3 regions of the Parapusillimonas sp. JC17 genome follow, and region 3 is predicted to be linked to each of the others. Evidence: predicted binding sites of a transcription regulator. Region 3 holds the regulator's gene; each other region holds the start of a gene.
The links. Region 3 encodes FNR, which switches genes on or off when oxygen is low (the NO sensors DNR and NnrR bind a similar motif). Its sites were predicted from a motif close to TTGATNNNNATCAA; they were not measured.

Region 1 (6,689 bases), 1.6 Mb from region 3:
CGCCTGCATGCGGTCGGGCGCTTTTCGCAAGACATAAGCCGGCCGACCGCCGATCGATGTCAACACGGCCATCGCCATGGAATCGCCCGGCGACCGGCCTTCGAGGTCGCCGAGCGGCACGCAGCATGCGTCCTCGGTAAGCGCGGGCAATGTCGCCAAGCGCTCCGACGGCGTCAGCTTGGGGTAGCCCACATACAGCATCACCACCCCGCTGATGAACCACAGCAGCATCAAGACGCAGCCCCCGATGCCCATCCATCGATGCGCCAGATAGACCAGACGCTTCATTTTGCCCATGGATCGTTCTCCCCTTCCACCGTCAGAACCTATGATTGAAGGTCAGTTCGAAGCGGCGGCCCGGCCCATACAGCCATTGCGTAGGCGTGTAATAGGCGGTGGTGAAGTAGGCTTTGTCGAAGACGTTGTAGCCGCGCGCGGTCAGCGTCGTGTCTTTATCAAGCCGCCAGCGCAGTGCCAAGTCGGTCGTGGTATAGGAAGGCAGCTCCAGCGTGTTGGCATTGTCGGCGTAGCGCTTGCCCACATACTGCACGCCCCCCATGGCCGTCCACCCCGGCGAGAACTCCCAGCTCAGCCACAGGTTGGCGAGGCGCTGGGCGACATTGGGCGGAACCTTCCCGTTGCGCGTCACTGCCACCGGCGGCGAGCCGGAGGATTCGGTGAAGTCGTCGTACCGGGCGCGCAGCATGGTGGCGTTGGCCTCGAGTCGCCAGTGACGGGCCAGTTCCATGGACAGCGAGGCTTCGATCCCCCGCGAGGATTGCGCCCCTACCTGGACACGCCGGGCGGGGTCCAAGGCGTCGCGCGTCAGCAGGTCGGTCTTCCTGATGTGATAGAGCGCCAATGTCCACTCGCCCTTGCCGTCGAGAAGGCTCTGCTTCAGCCCCACCTCGATCTGGCGCCCTCTCGCCATCTCGAACTCGCTGTTTGCGGGGCTCAGCATCAATATGCCGCTCACCGGATCGGCGGCTTCCGAATACTGCGCATACAGAGAGAGGTCGGGCCGCAGCTGAAATACCGTTCCGACTCGAAAGCCCGTGTCCGAATAGCTGCGATCCAGTACCCGCGAGGATGAGACGAGGTCGTCGCGCGAGACCTTGGCGCGGTCATGGCGCAAGCCCGCGATCACCGACCACTCCGGCGTGAGCTCCGTCCGGTTCTCCATGAACAAGGCATATTGGAGGGCCTCGTTGCGGTAGCGCGGTATCGTCGGATAGTCGCTGTGAAAGTATCCCGGGACCGGATCGTAAGGGTCGACGGGCCCGGAGCTGCCCGCGTAGGTGTTGTTGGTGTGCTGAAAGCTGCTGCGGTTGATGTCGAAGCCGACCGAGAACGTGTTCTTGAATGCGCCCAGGCGACCGTCGAAAGCCGCGTTGGCGGTCAGGCCCACCTGCTTCTGGTCATGGCCGATCTCGGTGTTGTCGGAACGGTCGATCAGCCTCGTGGAAGGGTTGTATACGTATTTTTCGGCATTTCTCCAATCCCGCTTGCTGCGGACATGGTAAAGCTTGGCCTTGACCGTGGTGTCATCGCCCGGCGTCCAAAGCGCATCCAGCTCCGTCCAGGCATCCCGATACCGGATTAGGCCATCCGCGATGTTGTAGTTCTCGTCCCTGAGCTCGCCCGCGGGGCGCCCTTCGACCAGTGGCGTTCCGAAGTAGCGCATGGGCTTCTGATAACCCTGCGCATGGCTCAAGGTCAGGCTCAGGTCGCGCGTGGCATCCCATTGCAGCGCCCCCGACAAAGTAAGGTCGCGAGACCGGCCGCGGTCCACCCAGTTTTCGCTCCGGCTTCCGCTCATGTCGAATCGATAAGCCAGCTTGTCGGTCAGGCCGCCGCTGCTGTCGAAGGCGAACCGGGCCGTGTCCTGCGTCCCGGCAGCGAGCTGCAGCTCGTTCTCCACCGGTCCGTGCCGGGGTCGCCGGGGAATCACATTGACGACACCGCCAATGGCGCCGTCGCCATACACCACCGACGCGGGCCCGCGCAGGACCTCTATTCGTTCGATGGACCATGTATCGAACGGAAAGGTGACGCCCACCCCGCCATACTGCCGCATGCCGTCATACAGGCGCATGACCGACGTGCTGTCGGTGAAGCCTCGCGAAGACAGCGCGGACCCGCCGTTTCCCGGGTGGCCCATTGCGCTGATTCCGCCCGCCCGGGTGATGGCTTCGAGCACGCTTGCATCACCGCGCTCCTCCAATTGCTCGCGGCGGATGATGTCGAGGCTCGCGGGCGTTTCGCGGGGAGTGAGATTCAGGCTGGAGCCTGTGGACGCGGGCGTGTCCAGGACGGCGGTCGATTGGCTCTTGATCACGATGGCCGGTAAGGTGGCGGTGCCGCCCTGGGCATGCGACGTAGACGCCCCCATTGAAAGCACGAAGACGGCGATGTGCGGAGCCACGGTCGCGAGACCGCGTCCCCGCCGGTTCGGCGCCACCACGCCGATACGTAGGAAGTTCATGTTGATTCCCTGAAGAAGTCAAAGCGGTGCACGGAATCCGAGGAATCCGTGCGTGTCGTAAGGGATCAAGCAGGAACGGGTGGCGCCCTGGAGGGAGGCGTCTTCCAGACTCGGTTCTCGTGGACGAAGTCCTTGCCGGGAGGCTGGAAGCGCAGCACAGTGACGGCAGCCGTCGGGACGGCGGCCGTGCATGAGGGAATGTCGCAAGGGTGAAAGCAAAGCAGGCAATGGCCTGCATGAAGATCGCCGCTGTCGAGATCCGTGGCAGGATCCCCGTTTTCATCCAGCGCAATGAGCCTTCCGCCATCGGCGGTGCAAAGATGCACCCATACGACCTGCGATGCTTCGCCCGCCCAGACCGTCTTGGCGGTAGGGGCGAACACGGCAAACAGGAACGCAACCAGCAAACACCAACTGGTTCGTCGGAGCATCGACAGATGGGTGGCCATGAGCTTATGGGCGGGACGCTATGGGCGAAATCTTAGCATGGTGGAAGGGGTCAGACCCCATGCGGGGTCAGACCCCGGCCTCGATGAACGAAATCCCAGCATGGGGTCAGACCCTGTACGGGGTCTGCCCCCCTTCTACTCTTTCGCAGCGCCGGATTTCTCGACGATGTCCGCCCACTTTTTATTCTCTTTGCCGATGAAGGCGGCGAATTCCTCGGGGGTCTGGACCATGGGATCGGATCCTATCTTTTCAAGCTTTTCTTTCATTTCGGGCGTGGCCACGACCTGGCGGATGGCGTCCCCTACTTTTTTCACCACCTCGTCCGGTGTGCCGGCCGGCGCCAGTATCCCGTACCAGATGGTGAATGTGCGGCGGCGCCGATGCACAGTATGGCACCCGCGAGCAACCCGCCGAGCTTGTTCAGTTTGAGCATGGACAGCACCTCCTTGTTGGAAACGGCATCACGAAAGGAAACAGCGCCGATAGCCAGGGCTCGCGACGCTAAAAGGTGGACGGGTGGGGGATGTGTTCGTCGCGCTTTTGAATGCGGCGAGCGTGAGCGATCATTTCGGCGGGAGGCCGTGCGTGCTGATACCCGCGCCGCGTCACGCCGATGCCGAGCGCTTTCAGGTCCGCCATGATTTCCGCCATCTTCAGGTTGGCGCTCAGGCCGTCGACGATGGGGGCGTCGTCGATACGCGTGACACCCGCCCGGACAATGGCCTCACTGAGATAGAGCTGGCCGGGAATGATGGCCTCGGCGCCTTGCCGGATGGCGCGCCGCGCGGCTCGCATGAAGGGTTCCAACAAAGGTTCCGCGTGCGTCAGACCGCTGCCCACCAGGTTGAAATCCGCCTCGATCAGGGCGGTCGGCAGCGCGCGCTCGGACAGTCCCAACCACCGTATGCGCAGGTCCATCATCTGGTCGAAGCCTTCTTGAAAGACCAGGACGGCGAACTTGCTGGAAAGACTGCAGGCAATGTGCATGGCCGATTCGCCGTAGCCCACCACGGGAATGTCCACCAATGCGCGCGCCTGTTCCAGAGCCGGATCCTGGACGGAGCCGATGGCGAAGACATCGTAGCCTTCCGCTTCGGCCCGCAAGGCGTTATCGAGGATGAACTGTTCGGCCATATTGGCCATGTAGGGATATTTGAGTACTTCGGAGGGCACGCTGCCGCCATACAGCCCTTCGGGCATGCCGACGAAGTCGACCTGGACCCCGGGACGCGCGATCTTCTCCGCCCGCTCTTGCATTCCCGAGAAATACCCTGGGGTTCGACCCATTTCGATCAGGCTCTGAAAAAGGATGCGCATGAATCGTTTCCTCGGCTTTGGCCATGACGAAAGCGTCTTTGCCTGGCTTTTTTGCGGACCGCAGACGCGTCGCGTACCGTTTTCTGTACGTTCGCCAAGTATACAGCTGCCGAGGGGTCAGACCCCATGCGTAGCTGCTGAGGGGTCAGACCCCATGCGGGGTCTGACCCCGACTCCGTTATGAAGGGTCTGACCCCGGCTCCGATCCGCAGTGGGGTTAGACCCCGCATGGGGTCTGACCCCCGCCGGCGTTTAACCCACATCAAGCATTCTGCGATTCATGGCAGCTTTTCCTTGAAACACTATATGTAGTGAATTAGAGTTCACAAAACACTACATATAGTTGATTGGAAAAATCATGACAGATATCGCAGTAAAGCCTTCCATCGAGGAATACCTCAGCAAAGCGGACTGGCGCGTGAACGCCAACGCGAACCAAGGCTATTCGCTGGGCGGGCTCATCCTCAATGTCTCGGGCAAAGTCATCGCGAATTACTGGCTGGATCATGTCTATCCACCCGCGGTGGGCGCCGCCCACCGAAATGCGGACCTGCACATCCATGACCTGGACATGCTTTCCGGGTACTGCGCCGGCTGGTCGCTGCGCACCCTGCTCAATGAAGGACTGAACGGCGTGCCCGGCAAGGTGGAAGCCGGTCCTCCACGCCATATGTCCAGCGCCGTGGGTCAAATCGTGAATTTCCTGGGGACCATGCAGAATGAGTGGGCGGGCGCGCAAGCATTCAGCTCCTTCGACACCTACATGGCACCCTATGTCCGCAAAGACGGCCTCCGCTACGAGGATGTCCGCCAGTCCATGCAGGAACTCATCTACAACCTCAATGTGCCTTCACGCTGGGGCACGCAGACGCCGTTCACGAACCTCACGTTCGACTGGGTGTGCCCCGAAGACCTGCGCGATCAGGTGCCGGTGGTCGCGGGTGAGGAAATGCCGTTCACCTATGGCGATCTGCAAGCCGAAATGGACGTGATCAATCGCGCCTATATCGAAGTGATGATGGCCGGAGACGCGAAGGGCAGGGTCTTCACCTTTCCGATTCCCACCTACAACATCACCGAAGACTTCGACTGGCACAGCCCCAATGCCGAACTGCTGTTCGAAATGACCGCGCGCTACGGGCTCCCCTACTTCCAGAACTTCATCAATTCCGAACTCAAGCCCAATATGATCCGCTCCATGTGCTGCCGGCTGCAGCTGGATCTTCGCGAGCTTCTCAAACGAGGCAACGGCCTGTTCGGCTCCGCGGAGCAAACGGGTTCACTGGGCGTTGTCACCGTCAATTGCGCGCGGCTGGGTCATCTCTTTGCGGGAGACGAAACCGCCCTGTTCGCCCGGCTGGATGAGCTGCTTTGCCTGGGGCGGGACAGCCTGGAACTCAAGCGCGCACTCATTCAAAGATTGATGGACGACGGCCTGTTTCCCTACACCCGCCGCTACCTCGGCACATTGCGCAATCACTTCTCTACGCTGGGCGTCAACGGCATCAATGAGATGATCCGAAACTTCACCGCCGATGATCACGACATCACGACGGAATGGGGCCATGGTTTCGCCTTGCGGGCGCTCGATCACGTGCGCCGGCGAATCACCGGCTTCCAGCAGGAAACAGGCCATATGTACAACCTGGAAGCGACGCCCGCCGAAGGAACGACCTACCGGTTCGCCAAGGAGGACCGGAAGCGCTATCCGGACATGCTGCAAGCCGGCACGGACGAAATGCCGTACTACACGAACTCGTCCCAATTGCCCGTGGGTTTCACCGACGATCCCTTCGAGGCCCTCGAACGCCAGGACACGCTGCAATGCAAGTACACCGGCGGCACGGTGCTGCATCTTTACATGACCGAACCGCTTTCCAGCGCTGATGCATGCCGAAACCTGGTCAAGCGCGCGCTCGGCAACTTCCGTCTGCCCTACATCACGGTGACCCCGACTTTTTCCATCTGCCCCGTCCATGGCTATCTGGGCGGCAGCCACCCATTCTGCCCCAAATGCGACGAGGAGATCCTGGCTCGCAAGCGGAAGGACGCCGATGCCGAACACAGCATCGCATTGGCCGTGTGATCGGCCGTTTCAACCATCCATCTCAATCTTTTCAACAAGGAAAGCTCATCATGACTGAACATCAGCAAGCCATCACATTGACGGACGGCGAACGCCAGCCCTGCGAAATATGGACCCGCGTCATGGGCTACCATCGCCCCGTTTCCTCTTTCAACATCGGCAAGAAAGGCGAGTTCCACGAGCGCCGGTATTTCAACGAAAACGCTAAGGGGTCAGACCCCATACGGGGTCTGACCCCGGCTCTCTGACGCCGACAAACTTACTTGGGGTCAGACCCCGCATGGGGTCTGACCCCGGCCATCTGCCCCGGCCAATTTACTTTGGGGTAAGACCCCGGATGGGGTCTGACCC
Region 2 (6,689 bases), 520 kb from region 3:
ATAGTGCAGCAAGTCGGTGCGGAAATGGAAAACAGGCCACAGGACGCTGTTGGCGAAGCCCCGGTAAAAGGTGTCGTAGTCATACTGGGACAGCGGCCAAGTGATCAACGAGAGTCCGCCACTGCCTTGTTCGGCGCGCGGGGTGCCGGACTCGCGGGCGATTTCGCCGCTCCAGCCCATCCATATGCCGCCGACTTCCTTCAGCGCGTCGAGCACGCCGACTGCAAGCCCTCCTGTGGCAACTTGCCCTTCCGCCAACGGCGCAACCCGATTAGAGACGACCAGAATCCGTGCCATGCGACTTCCCCGTTCCCAATGCATGCAATATAGCCAACCTGGCGCGGTCATGCAAAATTGCGCCTGATAGAGCCTTTGCAAACGGATTTCGACGGCGGCAACGGCTTGCTGCCGCGGACCGTCGATTCCGGCCTTCAGCGTTTGCTCATTTCATCGCTGTCTGCGCTGGCGCCCAGATCCGGCTGCACGCCGCGGCGTATCCGTATCAGGTTCCGGACCTGGCGTATGCCGGCATGCGTTCCGGCGCATTGCTCGATGGCGTTACGATTGGATTCGTCCATGGTATCGCCATCGAGGGTGATGCGGTCGTCCGCCACACTGATTTCGACGTTCGCGACGTCCAAGCCGCTTTGGTCGAGCCGTTGGCGGATGCTGTCGCGTATGCTGTCCTCATCTTCTATCCGGCGGCCGGTTTCCGTTTCATCGCCGCTCCTGCGATCCAGCTGGGCATTGTCGCCCTGGCCATATTGCTGATTGCGGCTGTAGCGCTCATCCGCACCGGAAGGACCATCGTACTCAGCTTCCGGCTGTTTGGTCTTGGGGTCTTTGTCGGGCATGGCGTTCTCCTTGGCGTTCAGGCGGGATTCGGCGCTTTCCTTGCAAGACTCGTGCCTGGCGCAGCCTCCGCCCGCGGCCGCATGGCCAGGGGCACGGCGTTTGCTGCCCGGGACTTCAACTTGTTTTTTCGGCAGGAGAGAGACATGGCGAAATGCGACCAGTGCGGCAATGATTACGACAAGTCCTTCGATGTGACCGTCTCCGACGGCCAAACGTACACGTTCGACAGCTTTGAATGCGCCATCCAGACCCTGGCGCCGCTTTGCGAGCATTGCGGCGTTCGCATCATCGGACATGGGCTGGAAAAAAGCGGACGCATGTTTTGCTGCAACCACTGCGCCGAGGGCGAGGGAGTGAAGGAGCTGCGGGATCGCTCTTGACGGGGTCAGACCCTGCGAGGGGTCTTGCCCCTAGAAGTCAGGAACGGGGTCAGGCCCCATGCGGGGTCCGACCCCTGCGCTCCAGCCGATACACGACGGTATCCAGGCGAGTGACGCCTTGGGACTGGAACTTCGGATCCTTGTCGAGAATGTCGCGCCGATCGATGACAATCGCATCGGAGTGCGGCGAGTAAAGGCGCTGGACTTCTTCGTCGACGACCGAGAAGGGGGGGCCGTCCAGTTCGTCTTGCGGATAGTCGAGCGTGAGCAGCAGCCCGCGGTAGCCGTCGGCAAGCTGTCCATAGACATGGTCGACATAGCGCGGGCGCATGTCGGCCGGCAGCGCGACCAGGGCGGCTCGATCGTACACCCCCGCGCATCCGCGAAGCGTGGCGGCGTCCATATCGAAGATGTCGCCGCAAAGTATCTCGATACTGCCAGAAACATAGTGGACGCCCATGTCGGAGCGGTGGGTGGCGACCGGCAGATTGTTTTCGGCAAAGAACTGCTGAACAGCCTGTTCCGCCAGTTCGACGCCCAGCACCCGAAAGCCCTGTTCGGCCAGCCACAGCATGTCCAGCGATTTTCCGCAAAGAGGCACCATCACCGTAGCGCCGGCCGGCAGATCCAGGGACGGCCAGTATTTTTGCAACAGCGGCGTGATCCGCGTTTGGTGAAACCCGATGCGTCCGTCGCGCCACCGTTCCAGCCAGAATTCCGCTTCCATATCGTCCCTTTTATGCAATCCATTGCTGAAAGCAGCATTGTAGATAAATTCGCAATCCGCCGAATGTCGCTGGTCTCATCCGCTGAATATCGCGATGACAAGCGCCGCGCCTTGCGCCAAAGTATCGGTGAGCGGGCAATTCCGTTCCAGACAAGCGAGGCATAGCGCAATGCAAGACACGACGAACCGTCATGCCGTCCGCCGATTTACGGAGGTCGTGCTGAATCAGGGCGAAATAGACGCGGTGGCCCAGTTCTTCTGGGACGACGTCATAGAGCAGGAGCAAGCGTACCTGCCGATGCGGGGTCACGGCCTGCGCGGGCTGAAACAAATGCTGCGCGGCCTCAGGACCTCGTTCCCCGACATGCACTGGACCATCTACGAACAGATCTCCGAAGTGGACAAAGTCCTGTCCCGGTTCGAGTGGACCGGCACGCATCATGGCGTGTTTCTAGGCATACCGCCTACAGGCCGATCGGTAAGAGTCTGGGGAATGGTGGTGGACAGGTTCGTCTTGGGGAAAATAAAGGAGACTCGCATCATCATGGATACATTGGGCTTGATGATGCAGTTGGGCGCCGTGCCGCCGCCACGGGTCTGACAGCGCAAGCGCATCCCGGCGGGACGCGCAGCGCGGCCTAAGCCGTAGCCGTCCCGGCCACGGTTTCCTGCTCGGGCTCCAGCCCCCAGTCGCCGACGGTATACCAGTCATCGCCGAGGACTTCAGAGGGATGCATGGTCCGGTCGGAGCCATTGCCACAGGCGAGGGAGTCCACCGGGCAGTATTTGTCGCAGCCCCAGCAGATGCGTTCCGGGTGAGAGGGATTGAGGGGAAACTTCTTGGCCATTTCCGTGCCTTGGAAAGCGTTCGATGAGATACCAGCATAGCGATCTTCTTTCGTGGCGTAATTGATGTGTCTCAATGTTTTTGAGGGGTCGGACCCCATGCGGGGTCCGACCCCGTTGTGGTTTTGGGGACAGACCCCATACGAGGTCTGATCCCCCAGTCCCGCTCAGCTACTGGGGTCAGACCCCGCATGGGGTCTGACCCCTCGGTCCCGCTCGGCCCTCCCTTATGGAATAATTCCCCCTTTCGGAGCCTGGCCAAAAGAACCAGCGGGGGGAAGATGGAGTCGATTTATATCGTGGCCGTCGTGGGAGCAGTGGCCGCCGCGTTCGTGCAGGGCTTGTCGGGCTTCGGCTTCGGCCTGGTGGCCATGTCGATCTGGGCGTGGGTGCTCGAGCCGCGCCTGGCGGCTGCGCTGGCGGTGTTCGGGGCTTTGACCGGACAGGTCATTGCGGCCGTGACGGTGCGCCGGGGGTTCGACCTGAAACGATTGGCGCCCTTCGTACTGGGTGGCTTGCTTGGCGTGCCGCTGGGGGTGGCGCTGCTGCCCAAGCTGGATATCGTCTGGTTCAAAGCCATACTGGGCGCTTTGCTGGTCGTGTGGTGTCCCGTCATGCTGATGGCCAGGCGTTTGCCCCATGTCGAGGCGGGCGGCCGGCTGCTGGACGGCGCAGTTGGCGTGACCGGCGGCATCATGGGAGGACTGGGCGGCTTTACCGGCATCGTACCGAGCTTGTGGTGCACCTTGCGCGGACTGGGCAAGGACACGCAACGCGCGGTGATTCAGAACTTCAATCTTTCCATGCTGATCGTGACCATGGGAAGCTACATTGCCACCGGCATCGTGACGCGCGACATGCTGCCCGTGTTCGGCATGATGATTCCAGCCATACTGGTGCCCAGCCTGCTTGGCGCCCGGGTCTATATCGGCATCAGCGAGAACGCTTTTCGGCAAGTGGTGCTGGGATTGCTGACGGCATCGGGGATCGCAATGCTGGCCGCATCGGTCCCGCAAATCATGGCGCGTTCGTTCTGACACGGCCGAAGGCCGCCGGAGCAGGACTCGGACATTTATATTTTCCCGACCGCGGAGCGGTATGCAATGGACAAGATACGACTCGACAAATGGCTTTGGGCGGCGCGCTTCTACAAGACGCGCAGCCTGGCCGTGCAGGAAATCGGCAAGGGCAGGGTGCAAGTCAATGGCCAGATGGCCAAGCCGGCCCGCGAGGTGTCGGCAAACGACATAGTCTGCATACGCAAGGAAGACCCGCCCATCCACGTGCGCGTCTGTGGCGTGAGCGGTGTGCGCGGACCGGCCCCGGTGGCGCGTCTGCTGTACGAAGAGACCCCCGAAAGCGTTCAGGCAAGGGAACGGGCGGCAGAAATGCGCCGGCTGGCGCCCGAACCCGGGCAAGACCTGTCGGACGGCCGACCGACCAAGCGTGATCGCCGCTTGATCGACCGCCTGCGGGGCAAGTGAATCAGTGCCTGCCTCGCGCTTCGGCCAAGGCGATGGTCAGATGCTGCACTTTCTGTTTCAGCTGGTCGCGTTCGGCCTTGAGTTCGGCGAGCTGCAGTTGAAGGCGATGGATTTCGATGTCTTGCGGTGTGGGATCATCCGGCAGCGGCGGAGCAGGCGGTTTGGGCGGCACGCGCGCTTCGCGCAGCTGTTTCGCGACCGAGCGCAGCTCTTTTTTCCCGCCCTCGACCGCGGCCAGCTGTTTCTCTTCCGGCAGGCTTGCCACTTCGGCGGCCGCACTGATTGAAACCGTGCCCGATCTTACGGCTTCCACCAGTTTCGGCGTCGCCGTTTTTTGAATTCTTTCTATCTGGCCCAGGGTGGTGCCGCTGAGGCGCGCGGCCCGCGCCATCGCCTCCCGTGTGAGCGCAAGCTTGGGCGCGGGCGCTTCGGCGTCTTCCGCGCTGGGCGTTGCTCCGGCCAGGCCGGGTTTATCCGACGCCTGGGCCAGGCGGGCGGCAAGAATCTCTTTCTTGCGCAAGGCGAGCACGCCCCGCTGGAAATCCGATACGCTGCGCCGGCCCAGGTGGTTGTCGATCATCCATAAATAAACGTCGTCCAGGGATCTGAACGAGGTATTCTGGATCGTCTTGTAGGGAATGCCGTGTTTGCGGCAGATTGCATATCGGTTATGGCCATCCACCAGCAGATCTTCCCACAGTACAAGTGCATCTCGGCACCCTTCTGCGAGCAGGCTGCTTTCCAGCGCCGCATATTCGTCTTCGGTCAAGGGGTCGATGAAAGCGCGCAGCGCTTCGTTGATGATGATGGTCGCCATGGTGGAGTGGACAGGAGTGGCAGCGGCCGTAGTTTACTTCCCATTGAGTGTAAACTCATGGGTTTTTGATCTGCGGGTATGGCGCAAGAACTGCCCCGGCGCACGAACTTCAGCGGGCCGCCGCTCATTCGCTTGTTATCCCGGCTTCTTGATGCCAATGTCCAAGAGCCAGGGCAATTGCTGCCCGACCGCCTGAGCCAGTGGCTGGGCTGGACCAATGCGATCGATTTGGCATCGGCGCTGGGCGCCTCCCCGGCGGCGGGCGCGCGGGCGGGCTCCGACCGCCAGGACATCGCCGAGGCGGAACAGGACTGCGCGCGTGTCAGAGCGATGCTCGAACGTGCGATAGCAGGTCTGGGCGAGCCGGCGCCTGCGCGTGCTCGCGCCCGGCCGAAGGCCGCCATCCCGCGGGATGGCAGGCATGTGCCGCCCGTCGAGTATTCGATTTACCGCCAGCGCTATGGTTCGCTGCAGCAAAATATGGAAAGCGCCATCACCGCCCTGAGGGCGCGCTTGAGGGCAATGCTTGCGTCCGGTTCGCCCGGCTCGGCGCGCCTGGCGGTGCTGGACGCGGTCATGGAGCAGGCGCTGAGTGAGCGCGAATACGAGTTGCTGTCCGCCATACCGGGATTGCTCGAGCAGCGTTTTCTTCGCCTGCGCCCGGCCGGATCCGGCGCGGAAGAAGAGGGCGTCCCGGAACAGTCGCCGGCATCCGGCGACTGGCTGGGCGTGTTCTGCAAGGACATGCAAAGCGTATTGAGCGCGGAACTGGATCTTCGTTTACAACCCGTAGAGGGACTGCTTGGGGCGCTGCGGGCCGACAGGCCTTAATTGAATCAGGACGATATGAATCGACTTCTACATTTTCTTGTGTTCGCGACCGGGCTTGCGGCGGTAGGCTGGATCGGCGCTGGCTATGTGGGCAGCCATTTGCTCGCCCTGAGCGTGACGGTGCTGGTCGCGATCGTGTATCTGGCCGGTGCATGGGAGCTGTATCGCTCCCGGCGCGCCGCGCTCACGCTTCGACAGGCCTTGTCCGAGCTGCCGGAGCCGCCTCCCGATCTGGATGCTTGGCTGTCCAGGCTTCACCCAAGCCTGCGCAATGCGGTGCGGCTGCGGATCGAAGGCGTGCGCGTGGCCTTGCCGGGGCCGTCCTTGACGCCTTATTTCGTCGGTCTGCTCGTTCTATTGGGCATGCTCGGCACCTTCCTGGGCATGGTGGCGACCTTGCGCGGCACCGGGTTCGCCCTGGAAAGCGCCACGGACCTCCAGGCGATCCGCGCGTCGCTGGCCGCACCGGTGAAAGGCTTGGGATTCGCATTCGGCACATCGATCGCCGGTGTGGCGGCTTCGGCGATGCTGGGCCTGCTTTCAGCGCTTCATCGAGCCGATCTGGCCGTGATCGCACGGGAACTCGACTCCCGGATCAGCACGACCTTGCGCCGCTATTCGCTTGCGCACCAACGCGAAGAAAGCTTCCGGCTGATGCAGCGGCAGTCAGAGCTCCTGCCCGCCGTCGTCGAGCGCATGCAGTCCATGGCCGAAGCGATGGAGCGGCATGCGCAAAGCCTGAATGAGCG
Region 3 (6,689 bases):
TGGTGGCTTCCTTATCGGTACGCGCCAGCGCGGCCTGCAGCTCGCGGCTGACCTGGATATTGCCTTCCGCCCCCTGCACTTGCGGCAGGCTTTCGATATGCCTGTTCAGGGCAGGGCCGACCCGGTTGACCGCCGTCCCGGCGCGCGCCAGCAGGCTGGCCGCGCCGCTGTCGGCATCGGCAAGCAATGCCGACAGCACATGGGCCGGTTCTATGTAAGGATTGTCGTTCTTGACAGCCAGGCTTTGCGCATCCGCAATGGCCTGCTGAAACTTCGTGGTGAGTTTGTCGAATCGCATAGTCGTGTCTTTTATTGGGAGAGCATGAGCTCGAATGAAGACTATGTAGGGCCAAAAGCCTTGATTTCAAGGGCTGGCCGGCCTTTTCGAGGGGTCGTGAGGGGTCGGACCCCGTCTGTGTTAGAGGGGTCGGACCCCATTCGGGGTCCGACCCCGTGCGGCTTCCGTATTGGGGTCAGACCCATGGGGGGCTGACCCCGGACAAGTTACGGCGGCGGGGTCAGACCCGGCATGGGGTCTGACCCCTTGCATCCCTCTGCTACTATAGTCCGGTGGCGGCCGAAACCTTGCGCCGTCTTCGTCATTACCGTTCAGCATGGGTAAGTTCAAACAACTTGAAAGCTTCGTGGCCGTCGCCACGCTGGGTAGCCTGTCGGCTGCGGCGCGCGCCGAAGGCGTTGCGCCGGCCATGATCGGCCGACGCATCAACGCGCTTGAAGAGCGCCTGGGCATAAAGCTGCTGCTGCGCTCCACCCGCCGCCTGTCCCTGACCTCGGAAGGCGAAGCCTTTCTCGAAGAAGCGCAGCGCATACTGCGCGACTTGAACGAGACCGAAGCACGGGTCAGCCAGGGCAGCCTTGATCCCAGCGGCCACCTGCGGGTAACCGCCCCGGCCGGCTTCGGGCGCCGGCATGTGGCTCCCCTGCTGCCTGATTTCATCAAGAACCATCCCAACATGACGATCTCGCTCGACTTGAGCGACCGCCTGGTCGACCTGATCGAAGAACGTTACGATTGCGCCATCCGCATCGGCGAACTGGACGACTCGCAGATCGTGGGCCTGCGCCTGGCCGACAATAAACGCGTCATCGTGGCCGCTCCGGAATACCTGGCGAAACACGGCAAGCCGCAGCAGCCCAGCGATCTCACGCTGCACAACTGCCTGTCTTTCGGCAACCAGGGGAACCAGGCGCGCGGATGGCTGCTGCGCCAGGATGGCGAGCTGCGTGCAATACGGGTCAAAGGCAATATGGCCTGCAGCGACGGTTCCGTGTTGCATCAATGGACGCTCGACGCCGTCGGCCTGGCCTGGCGCTCGTTGTGGGAAGTCCGCGAGGACCTGGCGGCCGGCCGGCTGATCAGCGTACTGGATGAATATGCAGCGCCCGCCAATGGAATCTTCGCCATGCTGCCCGAACGACGCCACCTGCCCTTGCGGGTACGGGCTTTCGTCGATATGCTAAAGTCCACCTATTCGGAGTCCTCTTACTGGGACGTCAATTAGCGGAAGACACACAGCCAGTGTGTCATTTAATCACCCATACGCCATCGTGCCTTTTGACTCAGGTCAAAAGGCACGAAAATTCCCTTGAATTCCGCCTACAATAGGTTTTTTCATTCGTCCTCAGGACGATCGTATGCAAAAAAAGATCGCCGTTACGCCAGAGTCCACGCACTGTTCCACATGCATGCTCAACGAAATCTGCCTGCCCGTTGGAATGCCGCGAAGCGATGTCTCGAAGCTCGACGAACTAGTCAAAGAACGTATTCGCATCCCCAAGGGTAAAGCGCTCTTTCACCTCGGCGAAAAAACGGAAGCCATCTACGGCATACGATCGGGCTCGCTGAAAACCCAGCTTGAAGATGCATCCGGGCAAGTGCAGATCACCGGCTTCCTGCTGCCCGGCGAAATCATCGGCATGGATGGCCTGGTGGACGATCGCCACGTATCGCATGCAATCGCCCTCGAAGACAGCGAAGTGTGCGTGATCAGGCTCGACGAAATGGACCAATTGGCCCTGAAGGTGCCCTCTTTACAGTGGCAGTTCCGCAGGCTGATGAGCAAGGAAATCAACCGGGCGCACCAGCTCGTCATGACCTTGGGCGCCTTGCGCTCCGAACAGCGCCTGGCGGCTTTTCTGATCAACCTGTCGCAGCGGCTGGCGGCCTTGGGGTATTCGTCCACCGAATTCATTCTGCGAATGAGCCGGGAAGAAATCGGCAACTATCTGGGGCTGACCCTGGAAACCGTCAGCCGGCTGTTTTCGCGGTTTGCCCGCGAAGGCTTCATACGGGTACAGCAGCGCGAAGTCCATATCCTGGACATGCAAGGCCTGCGGCAGCTATCCGGAACCGACTGCGGCTAGGTCAAGCCGAGACAGGTTCGAGCCGACACCGTCATTCATTGATGGGGTCGCCAAACTCGTCCAGGACGCGGCCGCGCGGCGCCAAATGCAGGGTCAGCGCGCTGGAAACCGCCGCCATCAGCCAGAAAAGAAAAAAGCCGCCCGCGTAGACCTGCTGACGGCTGGCGTGTATATGCCCAAGAAAGGTGATGTCCAGCGGGTCTATCAGCGCGAAAACGGTCGCGCTGGTTGCTGCTGCAAGCAGGAAGGATGGCCACAGAATCAACATTGCCGTCACATGCCTCATAAAAGTCTCCGGTCTGATTTTTTTATTATCTTATCAGGGTTCCGGATTTGGCGGCGCGGTGGGCGCTTCGACGGGCGCCTGCTTGGTCACGACGAGGCCGCGCTTTACCCCGCCGTCTTCTATTGCCTGGTCGCTGAAATTCTGCACGGCCAGCACGATGGTGATGATGCAGCCCACGATGGCGGCGGCCGGACCTGCCATGATGATCCATGGCCAAGGTTCGCGCCACCAGGGCTTGCTGGGTCCTACCGCCCTGGCCGCGTCGGCTTCTGCTTGTGACATTTTTGTATCCCCGTCAGTCAATCATTTGGGCACGAAGAAGCTGGAACGTTCCACCACCGTCGTTTCATCGCCTTCGTCGTAGTGGCCCACCGCATGGAGCTCGATTTCGTGCAGGCCCGAAGAAACCTGGCCGGCCGGAGCGCGGACCACGAATGGAACCAGCCTGTTCGATGCGCCATCGACCTTCACCGTCGTGCCGCCCTCGTCGCCCGCCATCACGGACAGCTCCGGCAACCCGGTGGCACTGAAAGTGAGCGTAACGGGCGACTCGGATGTGTTGATCAGTTGCAGCCTGTATACGTTCTCTATCATGCCGCCGGCAACTTCCCGGCCCAGCGAGCCACGGTCCCGGATAACGTCCACACGCAGCGTCGTGCGGGTTGCCAGCGAAACGATGAAGGCGATGACGATCGCGCCCAAAATGATGGAATACGCCAGCACCCTGGGCCGCAACATGCGCTTGCGCACCTGGCTCTGTGTCATGCGGTCGGTGATGGCGCGTCCGGAAGTGTAGCGGATAAGGCCCGGTTCGTAGCCCATCTTGTCCATGACCTGATCACAGGCATCGACGCATGCGCCGCAGCCTATGCACATGTATTGCAGGCCCTCGCGAATATCGATGCCGGTGGGACAGACCTGCACGCAAAGGCTGCAGTCGACACAGTCGCCCATGCCCGCCTCTTTGTGGTCGATCTTGCGCGACCGGCCGCCGCGCGGCTCGCCCCGCACATGGTCATAGGTGACCACAAATGTGTCATCGTCCACCATGACGCTCTGGAAACGCGCATAGGGACACATGTACTTACAGACCGACTCGCGAAGAAAGCCGGCATTGCCCCAGGTGGCGACGGCGTAAAAAACCATCCAGAACCACTGCCATGGCCCCAGCGACAGGGTCAGCAGGCCCATGCCGAGTTCGCGGATGGGCGCAAAATAGCCGATGAAGGTGGATCCCGTCCACCAGGCGATCAGTATCCAGACGATGTGCTTGCTCGCCTTCAGGCGGAACTTGCGCAGGCTCCAGGGCTGCTCGTCCAGGCGGATGCGAGCCATCCGGTCGCCTTCGATGCGGCGCTCGACCCACATGAAAATTTCGGTATAGACCGTCTGGGGACAGGCATATCCGCAGAAGAGCCGCCCCGCCATGGCCGTGAACAAGAACAGGCCGAAGGCCGAAATGACGAGCAGGACGGACAGATAGATGACGTCCTGCGGCCACAGGACCATGCCGAAAAGATAGAATTTCCGGGCGCCCAGATCGAACAGCACCGCCTGGCGACCGTTCCATTGCAGCCATGGCAGGCCGTAGAAGATCAGCTGGGTGACGAACACCATGATGATGCGCCAACGGGCGAATATGCCCGATACGGAGCGGGGATAGATCTTGCTCCGTACGTCTTTGAGCGCCTTTTCGACCTGAGGAGACGAACCGCCTCCCCGCCCCTTGGACACACGCGGCGGCTGCCAGGCTGGCACGGCTTCCACGGGTTGTCCGGAAACGGGTTGGGCGACGGGTTCGTTACTCATTTCATACCTCAGCTAATGTTCGCGGCACCTATTTGGTTGCCACCTTCTGCCCCTGATTGCCCAGCCCCCAGACCCAGGCGGTCAACATGCGGATCTGTTCCGGAGTCAGGATGCCCTCCTGGGCCGGCATATGGTTCTGGCGGCCGTTCAAGATGGTTTCCACGATGGACGCCTCGGAGCTACCGAAAAGCCAGACGTTGTCGGTCAGGTTGGGCGCGCCCAACGCGGTGTTGCCCTTGCCTTCCGCCCCGTGGCAAGCCACGCAAAAGGTGTCGAAGCCCCGCTTGCCTGGAACGACACGCAGCGAATCGGCGGCAAGCCCGGACAGCGACCGTACGTACTGGGCGATGTCGGATGCTTGCGCGGGCGAGATCTGAGAGCTCCAGGGCGGCATCATGCCGTGGCGGCCCTTGGTGATCGTCTGCATGATCTGCTCGGGATTCCCGCCGTACAGCCAGTCCCCGTCCGTCAGGTTCGGGAAGCTGCCGCTGCCGCGGGCATCGGAGCCGTGGCACTGGGCGCAATTATTCAGGAACAGCCGTTGGCCGATCTCCCGCGCGCTGGCGTCACGCGCTATGTCCTCGATGGCCATTTCCTGATAGCGCGCATACACCGGCGCGATCTGGGCCTTGAGCGCTTCCTGGTCGGCCTTGACTTCCCTGGCGGCGGTATAACCGATCGTGCCCTGGTAGGTGCCCAGGCCCGGGTACAGGAAGAGTATGCCCAGCGCCACGACGCACAGGCCGATGTAGAAAACGGTCCACCAGCGCGGTACGGCCGTATTCAATTCCGTGATGTCGCCATCCCATACGTGGACGGCATTGTCGTCCACTTCGGGAACGCTCTTGCCCAGCCATGCGCGCTGGGTGAACAGCAGCCACAGACAGAAGGCTATCCCGCCCAGGGTGATGACGGAAATGAAGTAGCCCCAGAAGCCATTTATAAAATCACTCATGAGAGCCCCCTTCCTTCTTCTCCGTCACGAACTCATCCGGCAAAGCGAAAGGCAGCATGGAAGCCTCGTGATTTGCCTGCGCGCGCACGCGCGAAAATGCCCACCAGACAATGCCGAGAAACGTCAGCATCGCGAGTATGGTTGCGATTGCATTGATAATTGCCATTACAGCGCTCCCTCGGCAACGGCCTTGGCCGCAGCTTCACGCCCTGCTACGCCCAGACCTTGCAGGTAGGCGACCAGTGCGTCCTCTTCCGTCTTGCCCTTCAATTGTTCGGGCGCCTTTTCGATCTGCTCATCGGTATAAGGAACGCCGAGCTTGCGCAGCACGCGCATGCGCGCCTGCACATCGGCGTTCGCCACGCTGTTGTGCTGCAGCCACGGATAGGCGGGCATGTTGGATTCCTTCACCACGTCGCGCGGATTGCGCAGGTGGACGCGGTGCCAGTCGTCGGAATAGCGCTGGCCCACGCGCGCCAGGTCGGGGCCGGTGCGCTTGGATCCCCACAGGAACGGGTGGTCATAGGCCGATTCCCCGGCCAGCGAATACGGGCCGTAGCGCTGGACTTCGGAGCTCAGCATGCGGATCTGCTGCGAATGGCAGCCCACGCAGCCTTCGCGGATATAGATGTCGCGCCCGATGAGATTCAGGGCCTCGTAGGGCTTGACGCCGGGTGTCGGCGTCGTGGTCGAGTGCTGGAAAAACAGCGGAACGATCTGCACGAGGCCGGCGAAAGAAATCACCAGGATGCTCAGCACGATGAGCAGACCGACGTTCGTCTCGATCAGCTTGTGCGAAAAGCGGGAATTTTTGCTTGCCATGTATGCTCTCCTTAAGCCGTGGCCGATGCGGGGCCTACCAGCGCCGGGTCGATGGCGTCCGGGCTATACAGAGGCACAACCGGGTTGACTCTTACCTGTCCCTTGATGGTCATGAGGGTGTTCCAGAGCATGACGCAGACGCCGCCCAGGAAGCACACGCCGCCAAGCAGACGGATGACGTAGAAGGGATAGGTCGCCTTGACGCCCTCGACGAAGCTGTAGGTCAGCGTGCCGTCGATGCCCGTGGCGCGCCACATCAGGCCCTGCATCACGCCGGCAATCCACATGGCGCTGATATAGAGCACGACACCCAGGGTGGACATCCAGAAATGCAGCTCCACCAGCTTCATGCTGGCCATCTGCTTGCGGCCATACAGGCGCGGGATCATGTAATACAGAGAGCCGAAAGTGATCATCGCCACCCAGCCCAGA

Region 1: the regulator FNR is predicted to act here: its motif matches at 4,505-4,518, upstream of ACSBPU_RS04800 (ribonucleoside triphosphate reductase).
Region 2: the regulator FNR is predicted to act here: its motif matches at 2,872-2,885, upstream of ACSBPU_RS10025 (DUF3079 domain-containing protein).

What each region holds. Positions count from the first base shown of each region.
Region 1 covers NZ_CP197474.1:989,108-995,796, reverse strand. The annotation lists gene ACSBPU_RS04825 (PepSY domain-containing protein) at 1-297, opposite strand, end outside; gene ACSBPU_RS04820 (TonB-dependent receptor) at 320-2,392, opposite strand; gene ACSBPU_RS04815 (DUF2946 family protein) at 2,551-2,934, opposite strand; gene ACSBPU_RS04810 (Bug family tripartite tricarboxylate transporter substrate binding protein) at 3,070-3,321, opposite strand; gene ACSBPU_RS04805 (aspartate/glutamate racemase family protein) at 3,437-4,252, opposite strand; gene ACSBPU_RS04800 (ribonucleoside triphosphate reductase) at 4,611-6,338, shown strand; gene nrdD (anaerobic ribonucleoside-triphosphate reductase) at 6,389-6,586, shown strand.
Region 2 covers NZ_CP197474.1:2,070,913-2,077,601, forward strand. The annotation lists gene ACSBPU_RS10000 (alpha,alpha-trehalose-phosphate synthase (UDP-forming)) at 1-297, opposite strand, end outside; gene ACSBPU_RS10005 (BON domain-containing protein) at 432-854, opposite strand; gene ACSBPU_RS10010 (hypothetical protein) at 999-1,235, shown strand; gene ACSBPU_RS10015 (thiopurine S-methyltransferase) at 1,285-1,962, opposite strand; gene ACSBPU_RS10020 (ester cyclase) at 2,132-2,563, shown strand; gene ACSBPU_RS10025 (DUF3079 domain-containing protein) at 2,601-2,810, opposite strand; gene ACSBPU_RS10030 (sulfite exporter TauE/SafE family protein) at 3,090-3,845, shown strand; gene ACSBPU_RS10035 (RNA-binding S4 domain-containing protein) at 3,912-4,292, shown strand; gene ACSBPU_RS10040 (hypothetical protein) at 4,294-5,109, opposite strand; gene ACSBPU_RS10045 (DUF3348 domain-containing protein) at 5,188-5,940, shown strand; gene ACSBPU_RS10050 (DUF802 domain-containing protein) at 5,956-6,689, shown strand, end outside.
Region 3 covers NZ_CP197474.1:2,594,384-2,601,072, forward strand. The annotation lists gene clpB (ATP-dependent chaperone ClpB) at 1-298, opposite strand, end outside; gene ACSBPU_RS12400 (LysR family transcriptional regulator) at 615-1,523, shown strand; gene fnr (fumarate/nitrate reduction transcriptional regulator Fnr) at 1,657-2,385, shown strand; gene ACSBPU_RS12410 (hypothetical protein) at 2,417-2,671, opposite strand; gene ACSBPU_RS12415 (FixH family protein) at 2,705-2,953, opposite strand; gene ccoG (cytochrome c oxidase accessory protein CcoG) at 2,975-4,480, opposite strand; gene ccoP (cytochrome-c oxidase, cbb3-type subunit III) at 4,509-5,435, opposite strand; gene ACSBPU_RS12430 (CcoQ/FixQ family Cbb3-type cytochrome c oxidase assembly chaperone) at 5,428-5,601, opposite strand; gene ccoO (cytochrome-c oxidase, cbb3-type subunit II) at 5,601-6,257, opposite strand; gene ccoN (cytochrome-c oxidase, cbb3-type subunit I) at 6,269-6,689, opposite strand, start outside.